One region of the Stenotrophomonas sp. LC732 genome, then DNA from elsewhere that is predicted to be linked to it. Evidence: riboswitches for the same ligand, from Rfam matches in the RefSeq annotation. Region 1 holds a riboswitch; the other holds the start of a gene.
What was found. A riboswitch is a leader RNA that binds a small molecule or an ion and turns the genes downstream of it on or off. The one in region 1 is predicted to bind thiamine pyrophosphate.
Positions count from the first base shown of each region.

Region 2: another riboswitch for thiamine pyrophosphate. It lies ahead of thiC (phosphomethylpyrimidine synthase ThiC); the one in region 1 lies ahead of ACT6SE_RS22000 (TonB-dependent receptor).

Region 1 is NZ_CP199214.1:4,685,893-4,694,299, forward strand. It holds gene ACT6SE_RS21980 (Dyp-type peroxidase) at 1-315, shown strand, start outside; gene ACT6SE_RS21985 (hypothetical protein) at 385-690, shown strand; gene ACT6SE_RS21990 (hypothetical protein) at 810-1,229, shown strand; gene pnuC (nicotinamide riboside transporter PnuC) at 1,334-1,903, opposite strand; gene ACT6SE_RS22000 (TonB-dependent receptor) at 1,912-4,101, opposite strand; TPP riboswitch at 4,172-4,267, opposite strand; gene ACT6SE_RS22005 (phosphotransferase enzyme family protein) at 4,366-5,490, opposite strand; gene ACT6SE_RS22010 (glycine zipper 2TM domain-containing protein) at 5,612-6,019, opposite strand; gene ACT6SE_RS22015 (DNA adenine methylase) at 6,216-6,977, opposite strand; gene ACT6SE_RS22020 (hypothetical protein) at 7,139-7,903, opposite strand; gene ACT6SE_RS22025 (hypothetical protein) at 7,909-8,407, opposite strand, start outside.
Region 2 is NZ_CP199214.1:3,673,864-3,682,270, reverse strand. It holds gene ACT6SE_RS17475 (BCCT family transporter) at 88-1,665, opposite strand; TPP riboswitch at 1,931-2,032, shown strand; gene thiC (phosphomethylpyrimidine synthase ThiC) at 2,115-3,959, shown strand; gene ACT6SE_RS17465 (ion channel) at 4,053-4,724, shown strand; gene ACT6SE_RS17460 (winged helix-turn-helix domain-containing protein) at 4,984-7,308, shown strand; gene ACT6SE_RS17455 (helix-turn-helix transcriptional regulator) at 7,424-8,323, shown strand; gene ACT6SE_RS17450 (TonB-dependent receptor plug domain-containing protein) at 8,373-8,407, shown strand, end outside.

The sequences.
Region 1 (8,407 bases):
GACAACATCGAGCTGGACGATGCGCCGGCCGATGCACAGAAATCGCACAAGACGCTGTGCACCATCGAGGACGCCGACGGCGAGCACGAGATCCTGCGTGACAACATGCCGTTCGCCAACCCGGGCCGCGGCGAGTACGGCACCTACTTCATCGGCTACACGCGCCGCCTGTGGGTGATCGAGAGGATGCTCGAGCGCATGTTCATCGGCAATCCCGCACCGCTGCACGACCGCATCCTCGATTTCTCCACCGCCACCACCGGCGTGACCTTCTTTGCGCCCTCGCGCAAGGTGCTGGCCGACCTGGGCGAGTGATCAACGCACGCGTATGCATCTGGAGGACGTATGTCTGTCTTGAGAGCCCCATTCCTGGCGGCATTGTTCATGGGCATCGCCGGCTGCTCGACAGCACCTGGTCTGCTTGAACAAACGCCCGAGTCATTTGGTTCTTCGAAATCGGTACAGCAGGTCACCGTCTGCCTGTCCCAGACGTGGACACAACGCAATAAGGTCGTGCGCGTGCTGCCCACTGAATCCGGGCAGCGCATTGTCATCGACAACCCTGTGAACCATGGGGTGATTGCCATTGTCGAGCTTGCCTCTGTCCCGGCTGGTACGTCTGCACGCTACTGGAAGGGTGCAGGTCTCACCGGCTGGACACGTGATGATCTGAAGGCCTGCCTGGACTGATCGAAGGCAATCCCTCGCAATCGGGCAAGCTCGACGCGCGGCGCCATCATGGCCCGCCATCTGCCTGTCATCTAGGGCGCCGACCATGGCGCGCTGGATGGGAGCGCAGGAGGCAGGTGATGGCCATGGCAGGGAACAGGACCGGTATGCGCCGCTGGTGGCGGCCTCTGGCTGCAGTATTCGGCGCGTTGGCACTGGGGAGTGCCGCAGTGTCCGCACAGGAAGCCCCTGCGCACTGGATGGCCTACGCCGCCTCCGTGGGAGGCCAGCTGCAGCAGCGCCTGCAGCAGGAGCACGATCCGCAGGCACAGCGCGTGCTGGAATGGCTGCAGGCACACGCTGACACGCCGACGCCGCTACCGGTGAGCGTGTGGATCGCGGCGGATGGCCGTATTTCGAAACTGGAATTCGACAGCCTGGGCGATGCCCAGGTCGACGCCGACCTGCGCGCGACGCTGCAGGCCGCGCCGTTGCAGGCGGCACCGCCGGCCGACATGCGCCAACCGCTGCGATTGGGCCTGTTGCTGGAGCCGAAGTAGATCCATGCCATGCGTGGATGTGGTGGGTAGATGCCGACCTTGGTCGGCAGGCGCGCCAACCCAGGTTGGCGACTACCGGTAGCCCGGCCACGCATGGCGTGGCTCTATCGCGTTGCCACCTGCGGTTCACGCGCGGCGGCGCTCCATGCGCGCAGCCCGAACACGGCCAGGCCGAGGAAGAACACGTACAGTGCCGCGGTCACGTGCAGCGACTTGAACAGGTACGCACCCACATAGACCACGTCCACCGCGATCCACACCCACCAGCAGGCCACGTGGCGGCGTGCCTGCCACCACTGGCCGACCAGGCTCAGCGCGGTCAGCATCGCGTCCAGCCAGGGCAGCGCGGCATCGGTGAAGGTGTGCATGGCCGCACCCAGCGCCACGCCACCGCACAGGCCGAAGGCCAGGTCGCGCAGCAGCGTGCCGCGTGCCAGTGGCACGATGCGGATGCTGCCCTCATCGGCGGCGTGCTGCCGCCAGTTGAGCCAGCCATAGACCAGGAAGCCACCGAAGGCGACCTGCAGCAGGGTGTCTGAGTACAGCTTGGCCTCGGCGAACACCAGGCCATACAGCGCCACCGACAGCAGGCCCACCGGCCATGCCGACAGCCGGCGCCTGGCCATCAGCCAGACGCCGAGGATGCTGCACAGCGCGGCGGTCCACTCGAGCATCACGCCGCTCACAGCGCGAACGTCACCGACAGGCGGGCCTGTCGCGGTGCACCGGGGAACAGGTAGTAGTCACCGCCGCTGCTGCCGGTATCGCGCCAGTAGAAGCGGTTGAATACGTTGTCCACCGACAGGTTCCAGGTCACCGCGCGTTCGTGCAGGCGATGCTGGAAGCGCAGGCCGGCATCGAACACCGAGTAGTCCGGCGCGCGCACGCCACCGTCGGCGCGTGCCACGTTGGCACCGGCATAGCGCCAGCCACCGGTCACGTCCAGGCCCTGCACGAACGGCAGCGCGTAGGCCATGTGCACGCTGGCGCGTACCTTCGGCACGTTCACCAGCTGATGGCCTTCATAGGCCGGCGTGCCGGTGTCGCGCGCGCGCGCCTGCAGCACGCTGGCGCTGGCCACGATCTGCAGTGCGTCGGTCAGCTGGCCGTTGGCGGTCAGCTCCAGGCCGGTGTGGGTCTGCGTGCCTTCCTCGACGAAGGTGTAGCCGACGTCGCTGCTGTCGGGCCTGGCGTACTGGTACGGCTGCGAGATGCGGAACACCGCCGCGCCCAAGGTCAGTGCTTCGACCGGCACGTACTTCACGCCCACTTCCAGCTGCCGCGACTGCACCGACGGCAGGAAAGTGTCGGCATTGCTGGTCCAGAACGGCGCTTCCTGGCCCAGCGAAATGCCGCGCACGTAGCTGGCATAGGCGTTGAGCTGATCGGTGGCCTTCCACACCACCGCGGTCTGCGGTAGGAACCGCGACAGGCGGCTGTGCCGCTGCGGAACGCCACGCTTGTCGTAGGCACGCTCGTCCAGGCGCACGAAGCGGCCACCGGCCAACCACTGCCAGTCATCGCCAAAGCTCATCCGGTCCAGCGCGAAGAACGCGGTCTGGCGGCTGTCCAGGCGTCGTGCGGAGGGGCCGGGCATCTTCGGCGACGGCTCGAACACGGGCACCTGCGGGTCGTGGATGTTGCTGGTGCCGACGTACTCGTTGACGCTCGGGCGCTTGTCCACGGTGCGGCGGAAGTAGTCGGCACCGAGGGTCAGCTGATGGCCGACGCTGCCGGTCTCGAAGCGGCCACGCAGCTCGGCACGGGCCTGCTGGTTGCGGCGGGTGTCGTCCGGGCTGCGGTAGTCGTAGACATCGTAGTCGCCGTTGGGCGCGAAGTAGTTGCCTGGCACGCTGCCATCGGCGCACTGCACGGCGTAGTAGCAGCCGTAGGCGAAGGCGACGTTGTCATCGATCACCGAGCGGCTGTGGCCGACCGAGACGCGCGACTGCCAGGCATCGTTGAAGTCGTAGGTATGCAGCGCGGTGATGTTGGTGCTGGCGATATCCACCGGGCGCTGCCACGGCTGGTAGCCGAGCAGGTGCTCGCGGTCGACACCGCGCGGCAGGTCACGCGCGCCCAGCAGCTGGTAGCCGGACACCGAGCGCTGCGAGCTGGTCTGGTAGTTGGCATCCACTTCCAGCTTGCCGCGCTCGCCGATCAGCCAGTCGGCGGCCAGCGAGTAGAAGTTGCGGCGGCCATCGGCGTGCGCGACGTAGGAATTGCTGGAGTCCCATGCGGCATTCAGGCGCAGGCCGAAACGCGGGGTGATCCAGTGGCCGACATCGACGGCGACGTAGCGTGAGCCTTCCGAATCGGTGCCGAGCGTGGCGGTGCGTACTTCAGCCGGGCGCTTGCCGATGTAGTTGATGATCCCGCCCGGCGCCATCACCCCTGCCGCCAGGCCGGCTTCACCCTTGAGGATCTCGACCGACTGCACGTTCTCCAGCGCCAGGCGTTGCTCGCCGGCGATGGACAGCCCGTTGAAGCGGTAGCCGGTGGCGGCGTCCAGCGCGAAGCCGCGGATGGCGATGTTCTGGTAGTAGCCCACAGGTGCATACGCATCACCCAGCGAGGCATCGTTGCTGGCCAGCTCGGACAGCGAACGTACCTGGCGACGTTCGAGATAGTCGCGCTCGAGCACGTTCACCGAAGCCGGCGTGTCCTTCCACGAACCGCCGCCGAAGGCATTCACGCGCGAGGTATCGGCCTTCGGCTTGCCGGCCTCCACGCGCACCGCCGCCAGTTCGGTCGGCGAGCGTTCGGCACCAGTGGCAGCCGCATCGGTGGTGGCCTCGGCCTCGCTGGCATGCAGCGGCAGCGCGGCGCAGAGGGCGAGTGAGAGCAGGGTGGGGCGCAGGCAGCGGTTCATTCGGTTCGTCTTCGGACAACAAGGGAGACGAAGCGACGGCGCGCAGGTGCACCGGCCCATGATGGGGGTGTGGCTGCGGCTCAAAGCTCCCTACGCCGGTGCAAACCGGATCAGGTTCCAAGGGACTCTCTCAGCCTGGCAGATCCAGGCACCCCCGCTTCAGGTGACCATTTCACTACAAATGGTACGGATTTGCGAGCGCCAGCCGGGGTCAGATCCCTTTCCTGCGGAAAGGGATCTGACCGCAACGCTGCGTCAACCGGATCACGCGACGGCGTGCAGGGCCTGCAGCAGTGCCCGTCCCGGCGCGCTGTGGAACCACGCCGGATGGCCCAGCATGAAGGGCTGCCAGGCCACGTCGGCATTCGCGGTTGAGCGGGTGACACCTTCGAAGTACTCCACTTCGGACAGTGCGAAGTCGAAATGGACCATTGGCAGCAGGTCGGCCAGCAGGTGCACGCGTGCCGCCGACAACGGCAGCACCTCGCGGTAGCCGTCGAGCAGGGCCAGCGCGATATCGATGCGCACTGCCTCCCTGCCGCGCTCCAGTTCCAGCCACGCCACTGCGTTGCGCTCGATCGCGGTGGCGAGGTCGAACAGCGCGCTGGTGGGCGACGCCAGGCCGAAATCCAGCACGGTGCTGACCTCGCCGTTGCGCCACAGCAGGTTGGAGACATGCCAGTCGTTGTGCGCCCACAGCCGGGGCTCGGCGCGCAGGCGCTCGGCCAGGCCGGCGTGCCACGGCAGCACGTCGCGCTGCAGCTGTGCTTCCCATGGAATGCGCGCGAGATAGCGTGCCAGCCCGGGACGTTCATCCAGTCCTGCCTTGATGGCGGCGATCGGATCGTCGGCACGGATCAGGTCGTCGCGCGCCACCAGCAGATGGGTGCTGCGCTGGGGCGCGTGGTAGCTGGCGGCGGCACGGTGCAGCTGTGCGAGCGTGCGCCCTGCTTCGCGGGCCTGCGCGACATCGGTCAACAGCGACCACGACACCGCGTCGCGATACAGGTCGTCGCCCACGCCGACATCGTGCAGTTCAAACGTCCATTCGCCGTGTTCGACCGCAGTGTGGCCATCGGTGGCCGGCAGCACCTGCACCACTGGCACGCCGGCGGCGGCGAGATGGGCGATGAAGTGGTGTTCTTCTTCCAGACAGGCCGCGCTGCGCACGCTGTGGTGGTGGCGCTTGATGAACACCGCGCCGCGCGTGTCGTCGACGATGGCGGCGGCAGACAGCGGCCGCGGGCTGTGCCAGCGCGGTTGGCTGTGCCCGCCCAGCTGCGGGTAACGCGTACTCAGCCACGCGATGTCCGCCGCGCTGATCGCTGGCCAGTCGGCAGCGACCTCGTCGTTGTTGAGGCCCTGCACGCGGTGGGAGGAAGACGTCATGCCACAGTCCGATCGGGAAAGTCACATCCAAGGCTGCGCATTCAACGCCATGCGCGTGTCCAACGCAAACGGGCGGGTCATCGACCCGCCCGTCTCCGCGTCATCGGTATGTCGGCGCTGCTTACCAGCCGCGATGGCGGCCGCGGTCGTGGTAGTAGCGGTTGTCGTAGTAGCGCTCACCCTGCCAGCGGCGGTCATCGCCACGGTCGTAGTAGCCACTGCGGTAGTAGCCACGGTCGTAACGGCGATCGTAGCGGTCGTCGTAACGGCGATTGTCGTAGTAACGGCGGTCGCGGCGGTCGGAGGTGGTCAGGTTGCCGATCGCGCCGCCGGCCACGGCACCGCCGACGGTGGCCGCAGGGTCGCCGTTGGACAGCAGGTTGCCGGCCACGCCACCGACCACGGCGCCGACCAGGGTGCGCTTGTCCTTCCTCGACATCGCGCTGGCATCGCTGACCACGGCGACACCGGCAACCAGTGCCAGGGCCATCGCCAGACCACGGAAGCTGAGTGTGGAAGTACTGAGCATGTTCGGTTCTCCTGTGAGGTGCATGCCACGCTGGGCAGGGAGGGCGCGGGGCGCCCCGGCTGCCGTGGAGACCACGCTGGCTGTAACGGCGCGCGATAAATCGCCCGCCACACGTGAGATAAACGGTGGGGCGCCCATGTTGCGCCCACGGGAATGAAATTGCACGGGGCGGAAACCGCCCCGTGCCCCGGCTGGACTACCAGGTCGTGTAGATCACCTCGCGCCGCAGCACCGCCTGCCGGCCGATCGTGTACCGGATCGGCACCACCCGGTCTCTGAATTGACCGAAGACCTCCCGCATGGCCGGATGGTCGTTGATCGTCAGGATGGCCGAGCCCCGCAGCCCGGCCATCTGACCGGCCAGCTCCTGGTACTGCTCCATCCCAAAGGGGGTGCCGTAACCCTCGGTCTCCCAGTACGGTGGGTCGAGGAAGAACAGGGTGTCGGCAGCGTCGTACTTGGCCATGCACTGCTGCCAGGCCAGATGCTCCACGGTGACCTTGTGGAGCCGGAGGTGCGCAGCGCTCAGATCCTCTTCGATGCGCAGCAGGTTCAGGCCCTTGCCACCCCTGCCGAAGCCGGGGGTCTGACCAGTGGCCTTGCCGCCCCAAGCCAGGCGCTGGAGATAGTAGAAGCGCGCAGCGCGCTGGATATCTGTGAGGGTATCGGGGTGCTGGAGCTGGCACCAACGGAACATTTCCCGGCTTGTCAGCGCCCATTTGAACTGACGCACGAACTCCTCCAAGTGGTTGGCCACCACCCTGTAGAGACGCACCAGTTCGCCGTGACAGTCATTCAGCACCTCGGCCTTGGCTGGCTCCCTCGCGAACAGAAGAGCAGCGCCGCCGGCGAAGGCCTCGACGTACGTGCGATGAGGGGTATCGGCCACCAAGGGCAGCAGGTGGGGCAGCAGGCGGGTCTTCCCGCCCGGCCAGGGGAACAGCGTGGTCGTCTTCATTCTCAGCCTCTGCGATGGGTCTGGGCGAGGCTTGACTCCCCCGCGCGGGGAGCAGGGCCTCGGCCAATAGCACGCGGGCTGTGCGCGTGTGTTGCGGCGCCGGTCGGGCAGTTGCAGCTGTCTGACCGGCGCCCTGTTTCAAGATGGGCGTTTCGAGCTGACTACCTCTCGTAGAAATAGCCCGTGCACCATACGGATAGCCCTGTGCCGCTTTCAGGAGCCGTCGAATACACGTAGTTGAACCGCTGGGATGCATCCAGGGCCATCGGACCGAACATGATGCGTTGGCCGCGAAGGAACTGCAGGATGCCGCCATTGGTGTTGGCCGGCCCGACCTCCGGCTGGGAGATGACCACCAGTGCGTTCGTCGACGTGTTCTCCGCGAACGCGTTCATGGTTCTGCTGGTGATGGGCGCTACGGCCACAGTTACGTCTGTCGAAGACACCGCAGTCCCGTTCTGAAGCACATATAGGTTTGAGCCGTTGATGTCGACCAGGTAGGTGACCAGGTTGGCGCAGGGGTTGTGGTGAAAGCGCACGATGTTCTTGCTGGCATCGGTCCGGAAGCTACCCATGTACCGCCGTGTGGTATCGCCGGTCTTGGCGCGAGCGGTTCCGCTATATGGGGCAGCCGGCGCCGCCGTCACGGCCTCGATCGCCGGCGTTGAGCCGTTGAGGTACAGGTAAAGGTGATACCAGGTACTGGCCGCCAGCGTCAGGCCACTGAGGCTTAGCGCGGCCGGCACCTCGATGGCCTGCTGCAACGACGGAATCCAGGCGCTGCCGCTGGAAACGCGAATGGAAGCCGGTCCCACGTATTCCATGCGCAGGCCGAGGATGTGGCCAGCCATCGTCCACAGGCCGGCCCCGGCGGCGACCGAGGCGGCACTGGCGGCGGCGAGCTGGGAAAGTTTGACGTCAGGCATTGGGATTACTCCAGGATGATCGGGTCGCCGGCTTCCGTGACGATGCGGTCGCCCGCTTCGGTCACCAGCTGGGCGCGGTAGAGGAATGTGTGCTGCAGGCGCTGCCAGCTGGTGAAGCCGTCCCGGACGGCCTCGATCTCCACCCGCAGCGTCTTGCCACCGCTGCCGACCGGTGGCAGGTAACTGTCGGTCGCGACGGTGATACCCGCCTGCTCGCGCACAAGGCTGCCCTGCAGGTACCAGCGGACGGTATAGGTGGTGCCTGGCTCTGGGCCAATGCTGGATTGCTCAGAGTCGACCAGCTGATCGGCCTGCAGGAGGCGATCGCGATGTGCCCAGGTGACCACCAGCGTGCCGCCAGTGCCCCAGGCCTCGGGAGGGTAGGCATCGCCGTTGATGCGCAGCCGGCCAGGTGGATATGGCCGGACCTGGCGCCGGCGCATCGTGAGTGCGATGGCCGTGGCCAGATCGGGGTTCAGCTCGCCCTGGCTGGTTCGGGTGAGC
Region 2 (8,407 bases), 1.0 Mb from region 1:
CCAACCAGCAGCAACCCGGAGCCGCCTTTGAATTTGACCTTGGCCCTTGCCTGGAAAAGCGGTGCAGCCGCAGGCTGCAAAACACACTCAATCCTGATCGTGCGCGCGTGCGGCCTCGGCCTGGGTCTCCTCCTGCGCCGCCATCTCGCGCGCGATCCACGCATCGATCATGTGCCGCTGGCGCTGCGCCTGTCGCCGCTCACGCGTGTACTCCTGGTCGAGCACGCGGTACAGCGACACCATCACCAGCACCATCAGCAGCGCGAATGGCAACGCCGCAATCGTGATCATGCCCTGCAGTGCATCCAGGCCACCGGCCAGCAGCAAGGCCGCTGCGATCAACGCCACCGCAATGCCCCAGGCCAGCTTGCGCTTCAACGGAGGATCGCCTGCTTCGTCAGTGGACATGCTGGCCAGCACCAGTACCGCCGAGTCGGCCGAGGTCACGAAGAAGATCATCAGCAGTACCAGTGCGATGCACGACAGCAGCAGCGGCAGCGGCATGCTGTCGAACAGCGTGAACAGCACGGTCTCGTAGCCATTGCCCAGCGCCTGCACCAGGTCGGCATGGCCGAAGATCTGTGCCCACAGCGCGGTGCCGCCGAATACGGCGAACCAGAAGAAGCCCAGCAGCGTCGGCGCGAGCACTACGCCGATCACGAACTCGCGCACGCTGCGGCCGCGCGAGATGCGTGCGATGAACGACCCCACGAACGGTGCCCACGAGATCCACCAGGCCCAGTAGAAGATCGTCCAGTCCGCCACCCAGGTGCTGCCGGAGAACGGTGACATGCGCAGGCTCATCGTCACCAGCTGGTTGAGGTAGGAGCCCAGCGTGGTGGTGAACGTATCGAAGATGAAGCCGGTCGGCCCCAGCACCAGCAGGATGGCCGCCAGCAGGGCAGCCAACGCCAGGTTGAAGTTGGACAGCCACTTCACACCTCGCTCCACGCCACTGGCGGTGGACGCCATATACAGCACGAAGGCGACGGCAATGATGGTCATCTGCACGGCGACGGTAGCCTGCACGCTGAAGACGCGCTCGATGCCGGCGGCGATCTGGATGGTGCCGAAGCCCAGCGTAGTCGCGACACCGATCGCGGTGGCGACCACTGCAGCGATGTTGACCGCCCTACCGATCCAGCCGCGATGGTGGCGGCCGATGATCGGCTGCAGCATGTCGCTGACCAGGCCGCGGCCGTTGCGGTTGAACTGGAACCAGGCCATTGCCAGCCCGATCAGCGCATAGATGGCCCACGGGTGCAGGCCCCAGTGGAAGAATGCATAGCGCATCGAGGCGCGTGCCGCATCCAGGCTCTGCGGAGCAAGCCCTTCCGGTGGCTTGCTGAAGTGCGAAATGGGCTCGGCGGCGCCCCAGAACACCAGGCCGATGCCCATGCCGGCGGCGAACAGCATCGACATCCAGCTGGCTCGCGAGAACTCGGGCTCGGCGTCTTCGCCACCGATGCGCAGGTTGCCGAAGCGACCGAAAGCCAGGTACATCAGGAACACCAGGGCCAGGAATACCACCAGCAGGTACAGCCAGCCGACGCTGCGGATGACTTCTGCCAGCATCGACTGCACCACGGCATTGAAGGGGCCTGGTGCAATACCGGCAAGCAGCACCAGCAGCAGAACGAGTGCGATGGAAACGCGAAACACCATGAAGGAGCTTCTCCGATCAAGGGATTGAGGGGAGCGAGCAGAGCTTGCAGCGAAGGACCGGCGGCATGCAGCGCGAACCGGGCAGGGGCCGCGTCGGCGTCGAAGGAGGCATCGGTCGCTGGAGGGCGACGGACGTGCACGTTACTGAACGCGACGTCATGGTTCTGTTAACGAACAGCGATCCGGATCAGATCCGCTTTCCACAGGAAAGCGGAACTGACGGCGGGGGCAACTCCCGGAGCGGGCGCTCTATGCTCTAATGCACGCCAAGAAGCGGGGGTACCGCGGCCATGTGGCCACGGTTGAGACAGTCCCTTGGAACCTGATCCGGCTCATACCGGCGTAGGGAAGCTTTGCAGTGCAGCCGTGCCCGGACACCGCCCAAGGACCGTCCGTGCGCGGTCGCAGTGCGCCGCCGCTTCGTCCCTGACCTTCCTGGACGATGCCCGATGAACGCACAGCTCTCCGCCCTGCAGCAACAGGCCCAGCAACTCTCCGAATCCGTGACCCGGCCCATTCCCGGCTCGCGCAAGATCCACGTACCCGGTTCGCGTCCGGATCTGCAGGTGCCGATGCGCGAGATCGCGTTGACCCGCACGCCGACGCTGTTCGGCGGCGAGGAGAATGCACCGGTCACGGTCTACGATACGTCGGGCCCGTACACCGATCCGGACGCGCGTATCGATCTGTCCGCGGGCCTGCCGGCGCTGCGTCGTGGCTGGGTGGAGGAGCGCGGCGATACCGAACAGCTCGACGGCCTGAGTTCGTCGTTTGGCCGCGATCGCGAGCACGACCCGAAGCTCGATGCTGTGCGCTTCCCCACACGCAGCCTGCCGCGCCGTGCACGTGCAGGCGCGAACGTCACCCAGATGCACTATGCGCGCCGCGGCATCATCACGCCGGAAATGGAATTCGTCGCCATCCGCGAAAACCAGCGGCTGGACGCGATCCGCGATGCCGGCCTGCTGCAGCAGCACCCGGGCGAGGCGTTCGGCGCCTCGATCCAGAAGATCATCACGCCGGAGTTCGTGCGCGATGAAATCGCGCGCGGCCGCGCGGTGCTGCCCAACAACATCAACCATCCGGAAAGCGAGCCGATGATCATCGGCCGCAACTTCCTGACCAAGATCAACGCCAACATCGGCAACAGCGCGGTGTCCTCGGGCATTGCCGAAGAGGTGGAGAAACTGGTGTGGGCGATCCGCTGGGGTGGTGACACCGTGATGGACCTGTCCACCGGCAAGCACATCCACGAAACCCGCGAGTGGATCATCCGCAACTCGCCGGTGGCGATCGGTACCGTGCCGATCTACCAGGCGCTGGAGAAGGTCGACGGCCGCGCCGAAGCGCTCACCTGGGAGATCTTCCGCGACACGCTGATCGAGCAGGCCGAGCAGGGCGTGGACTACTTCACCATCCACGCCGGCGTGCTGCTGCGCTACGTGCCGCTCACCGCCAAGCGCGTGACCGGGATCGTCAGCCGTGGTGGTTCGATCATGGCCAAGTGGTGCCTGGCGCACCACAGGGAGAATTTCCTCTACACGCACTTCGAAGACATCTGCGAGATCATGAAGGCCTATGACGTGACCTTCTCGCTGGGTGACGGCCTGCGCCCGGGCTGCATCGCCGATGCCAACGACGCGGCCCAGTTCGGTGAGCTGGAGACGCTGGGTGAGCTCACCAAGATCGCCTGGAAGCATGATGTGCAGACCATGATCGAAGGCCCCGGCCACGTGCCGATGCAGCTGATCAAGGAGAACATGGACAAGCAGCTGCGTGAATGCGGCGAAGCGCCGTTCTACACGCTGGGGCCGCTGACCACCGACATCGCGCCGGGCTACGACCACATCACCAGCGCGATCGGTGCGGCGATGATCGGTTGGTTCGGCACGGCGATGCTCTGCTACGTGACGCCGAAGGAACACCTCGGCCTGCCCAATCGCCAGGACGTGCGTGACGGCATCATGGCCTACCGCATCGCCGCGCATGCGGCCGACCTGGCCAAGGGCCATCCGGGCGCGCAGGTACGCGACAACGCACTGAGCAAGGCGCGCTTCGAGTTCCGCTGGGAAGACCAGTTCCACCTTGGCCTGGATCCGGAGAAGGCCAGGGAGTTCCATGACGAAACGCTGCCGAAGGATGCGCACAAGCTGTCGCACTTCTGCTCGATGTGCGGCCCGCACTTCTGTTCGATGAAGATCACCCAGGATGTGCGTGACTACGCCGAGGCCGGCATGAAGGAGAAGTCGGAGGAGTTCCGCGCCGCGGGTGCCGAGGTCTACCACCAGGGGTGATGCGCAGACGGTGGTACCGGCCCGCGGCCGGCACTACCGCTCATCACGCCGCTCCCGGCTATCCTCCGCCCATCATCCCGGGGAAAGGACACCATGCCTGTTGCCATGACCACCCGTTGGCTGGCCATTGCCCGCCGGCATCCTTCGGCCTGGTTGCTGGGCGCGCAGCTGCTGGCGGTGCTGCTGTATCCCGCGCTGGATGACACCGCCGCCGGCCGCGCGGCACTTGGCATGTTCGGCATGGCGGTACTCGGCCTGGCGCTGTGGGTGGTCCAGCGCAGCCCGCTGGGCACCTGGCTGGCGCTGTTGCTGGCCATTCCCTCGGTGGTGTTCTCGTTGGCAGGTGCATTGCTCGAGCGCACCGCATTGCTGACCACCGCGCAGGTGCTGGAGAGCCTGCTGTACTTCTACACGGCTGGCGCCCTGATTGCCTACATGCTCCAGGACCACAAGGTCACCCGCGACGAACTGTTCGCAGCTGGCGCAACCTTCACCCTGCTGGCGTGGGCGTTCGCCTTCGCGTTCGCGGTGTGCCAGCAGTGGTATCCGGGCAGTTTCCAGGGCACCGGCGGGCAGGCGCAGCGCAGTTGGATGGAGCTGCTTTATCTCAGCTTCAGCTTGCTGTCTGGAGTCGGCTTGAGTGACGTCGTGCCGCTTCATCCACAGGCACGAGCACTGGTCATGCTGGAGCAGTTTTCCGGCGTGATGTACGTGGCTTTGGTGGTTTCGCGGCTGGTCGGATTGACCATGCTGCGGCGCATGTGAAAATGAACGCCAGATAAAAATTTCGCGCCCAAGAGGGCGCGAATGATGTCGCGAATTATGTGAATGCGTCGGCGAGAGAGAGCCTGATGTCGACCACGCGATAGGCGAGGTAACTTGCATAGGCTAGTATTCGCGCGCTCGATTGTTTTTGCGGTATGCGCCGATGCTTTGTGCGGAGTCTGGCTTTTCGCTGTTCCCAGGACGGGACCGTAACGAAGGCAAACACTGCCCGGGACCTGTCTCTACTGTGTAGCAGAAAATGAACAGCAGCGAAATACAGCCACCCGTGTCCGATCGGATACGGATAGGAGAGTGCATCGTCACTCTGTCCTCGCGCGAAGTCGAGGTCGTCGGTGCGCGTCGTCCGCGCCGGCTGACGCCGAAGGCGCTGGGCGTGCTGCGCGTGCTGCTGCGGCAGCCGGGCCGTGTGGTCACCCGCGACGAGTTGTTCGCCGAGGTGTGGCCGGACACGCTGCCGACCAACGATGTGCTGACCCAGGCCGTTACCCAGCTGCGCAAGGCGTTCAGCAACGACGACGACAGCGGCCAGGCCTACATCGAGACCATTGCCAAGACCGGCTATCGGCTTCTGGTACCGGTACAGGCGCTGGACGATGCGGAGCCGTCGGCTGCGGGCTTGCCTGACGACGAAGGTGTGGACGTGCAGCCCGCACTCGCCGCCGCTGCGGTGCTGCCCGCGCGCGCGCAGGAATCGCGCCGCCGCTGGCGCCATGTCCGCCGCCGCGTGCTGCTGGCGCTGGGCGTGTTGATGCTGGCCACGCTGCTGGTGATGACCACGCTGCTGCTGCGCCGCGCACCGGCCAGCAGTTCGCCGGTGGAGGCCGCCGTGGAGAACGGCACGCGGGTGATCGGCAGCCCCCAGCGTCCCTATCGGTTGATCACCGCAACCAGCGGCTTTGAAACCTATCCCACGCTGTCACCGGATGGTTCGCTGGTGGCCTATGAAGGCGCCAACGAAGATGGCAATGGCGGTGGTGCGATCAAGGTACAGACCTCCGGCAACGCGCCGGCGCGCCAGTTGCTGGCGCCGCCGGCCGGTGCCGTCGATCGATTCCCGAACTGGTCGCCGGATGGTCGCGAAATTGCCTTCGCACGGTTCTCCGCCGACGGTGGCTGCCAGGTGCTGATCGCCAGCGCAACCGGTGGCGCCCTGCGCCAGGCCACGCGCTGCGATGGCACCGAGCTGCTCAGCTTCGACTGGACGCCCGATGGTCGCGGCCTGGTGTTCGGCAGCATGGTCGGGCGCTACGCGCACCGTGGCATCCGCGTGCTGGACCTGGCCAGTGGTCAGTGGCGCGCGCTGGCGTACAGCGTCGACCAGGACGACTTCGACTACGCACCGCGTTACTCGCCCGATGGGCAATGGCTGGTGTTCGTGCGCAATCCGCAGCTGGGCGATCTGTGGCGGGTGCCGGCCGCGGGCGGTAAGCCCGAGCAGCTGACCAACGAGGCGGCAGAGCTGCGCGGATGGGCCTGGCTGGACGATGGCCGCACCATCGTGTTCGGTCGCCGCGTCGACAGCGAGGCGCGGCTCTATTATCTGGACGTCGAGCGGCACACGCTGCGCGATGCCGGCCTGGATGATGCGCAGTGGCCCGCCGTGTCGCGACGTGGCGGGATGCTGGCCTTCGTCCACCGGCGCGCGCAGTTCGGCGTGTTCAAGGTGCCGGTGCAGGGCAGCGGCGCGCCCGAACGCCTGTTTGCATCCAGTGGCCGCGATGGGCAGCCGATGGCAGCGCCGGATGGCCGCCAGCTGGTCTTCACCTCGGATCGCTCCGGCAGCTTCGCCCTGTGGTGGGCGGACATGCAGCGGCCGGATTCGCTGCGCCCCATTGAAGGGCTGCGGCCGGAAGCGCGGCAGGCACCGGACTGGTCGGCCGACAGCCGCCAGCTGCTCGTGGTCGGCCGCGACGCGCATGGGCGCACGGTGGTCTACGAGATCGCGCCACGCGATGAACGCCTGCAACCTTTGCCGGTCCCGGCCGAACAGCCGCTGCAGGCCCTGTATGGCGCGTCGCCGGAGCAGTTGTTTGTGGTCGAGCGCGATGCCGACCAGCGCACCCGGTTGAGTCTGTTCGACCGCAGCACCCAGCCCTGGCGCCGGTTGGCCAGCATCGAAGGGGTGTCGCAGGCGCGCTTCGACCGCAGCAGTGGCCGCGTGTTGTTCACCCGCCTGGCCGCCGGTGGCCTGTGGTCGGCCGATGCCGCGTTGTCGTCGGGCAGCGTGCAGCAGATCAGCGATGACCGGCCCAGCCGCTGGCGATACCGGGCCTGGACCGTGGCCGGCAACACTGGCGTCGGTTACCTCGGCACTTCGAGCACGTGTGGCACCACCTTCGTGCGCATCCTGCCCGGCCGCGCGGAGCCGGAACGCTGCCTGGATGCGGAACGGCTCAGCGCCGGCAACGGACTCAGCGCCAGCGCTGACGGGCGTGACCTGTTCGTGGCGATGGCGGTCAGCGATGGTGCCGACATCGGTGTGATGCGGTTGCCCGAACGCCCCCCCGCGCTGTTCCCGGCGTTCTCCAAGTTGTTGTTTTTCAGTGGAAATGGGCCTTCGTAATTTCTTCGTCTGGATCTCGTCGCGAATTCGTGGCGATCTCGTCGGACTTTCCTGACGCGGTGCCGCCTGATTAGGCAAAACGGAGTCCTGTACTAGGCAAATCCGTGGTGCCCCCATGCGTCAACTCTCGCTGGCCGATCGCGGCCAAACCGTCTCCCTGGACCGGTCGCTCGACGATGTCACGCCGACCTGCCTGGGCGTGGCCCGGCTGGGCAGCCTGCAGACCGCCGGCTCCAGCTTCACTGTCTGGATGCAGGTGCGTGGCAGTTCGTGGGTGGAGGCCAAGGAAGGACGATTCCGCCTGCGCCAGGGCGAGTGGATCGCCTTCGAGAAGGAATCGCGGCCGTTGGTGCAGGCCGGTCGCAACGGGTTGTGCGTTGGCCTGAACCTGAACGTTGAAGCGCTTCGCGTGCTGACCGAGATGGCCGACTGTGGCCTGTATGCCGGTCGTGGCCGCATGAACCGCAGTGACGCCCGCGTTGCGCTGCGCTTGTGGCGCGATGCGCTGGCCAGCGGCCAGCCGGCCCAGGCCTTGCGTCCGCTGCTGCTGCACCTTGCTGGCCTGCAGCGTGGCCTGGCCGACAACGTGCAGCGCTGCCCAGGCCGCTCGCGCAGCCGCAAGCGCCAGGTGTTCGGCCGCATGCAGCGTGCGCGCCTCTATCTGGAAGGCAACAGCCACCGGGTGGTGCGCATCGGCGAACTGGCCGAACTGACCAACTTCTCCAGCTGGTACCTCTCCAAGACCTTCCAGAGCCTGTACGAGGAAAGCCCGCAGTCGCTTTCGGCACGACTGCGCCTCGAACGCGCCGCCGACCTGCTGCGCGACACCGACATGATGGTGGGCGAGGTCGCCGCCGCCAGCGGCTTCGACAACTGCTGCAGCTTCGCGCGTGCGTTCCGCGCCCGCTACGGCCAGTCCGCGTCGCGCTTCAGGGAGAACGGCGGCTTGCTCCCGCCACAATCCGCAAAGTCTCCGGTTGGTTCGCGCAAATACAGCGCTGCAACGCAATCGTAACGTGCTGGGGTGTTTTAACACGCTGCTAACACGTACCTTGGAGAGATAGATGAACGTTCGTAATCCCGCAGTGCGGTTCGGCTT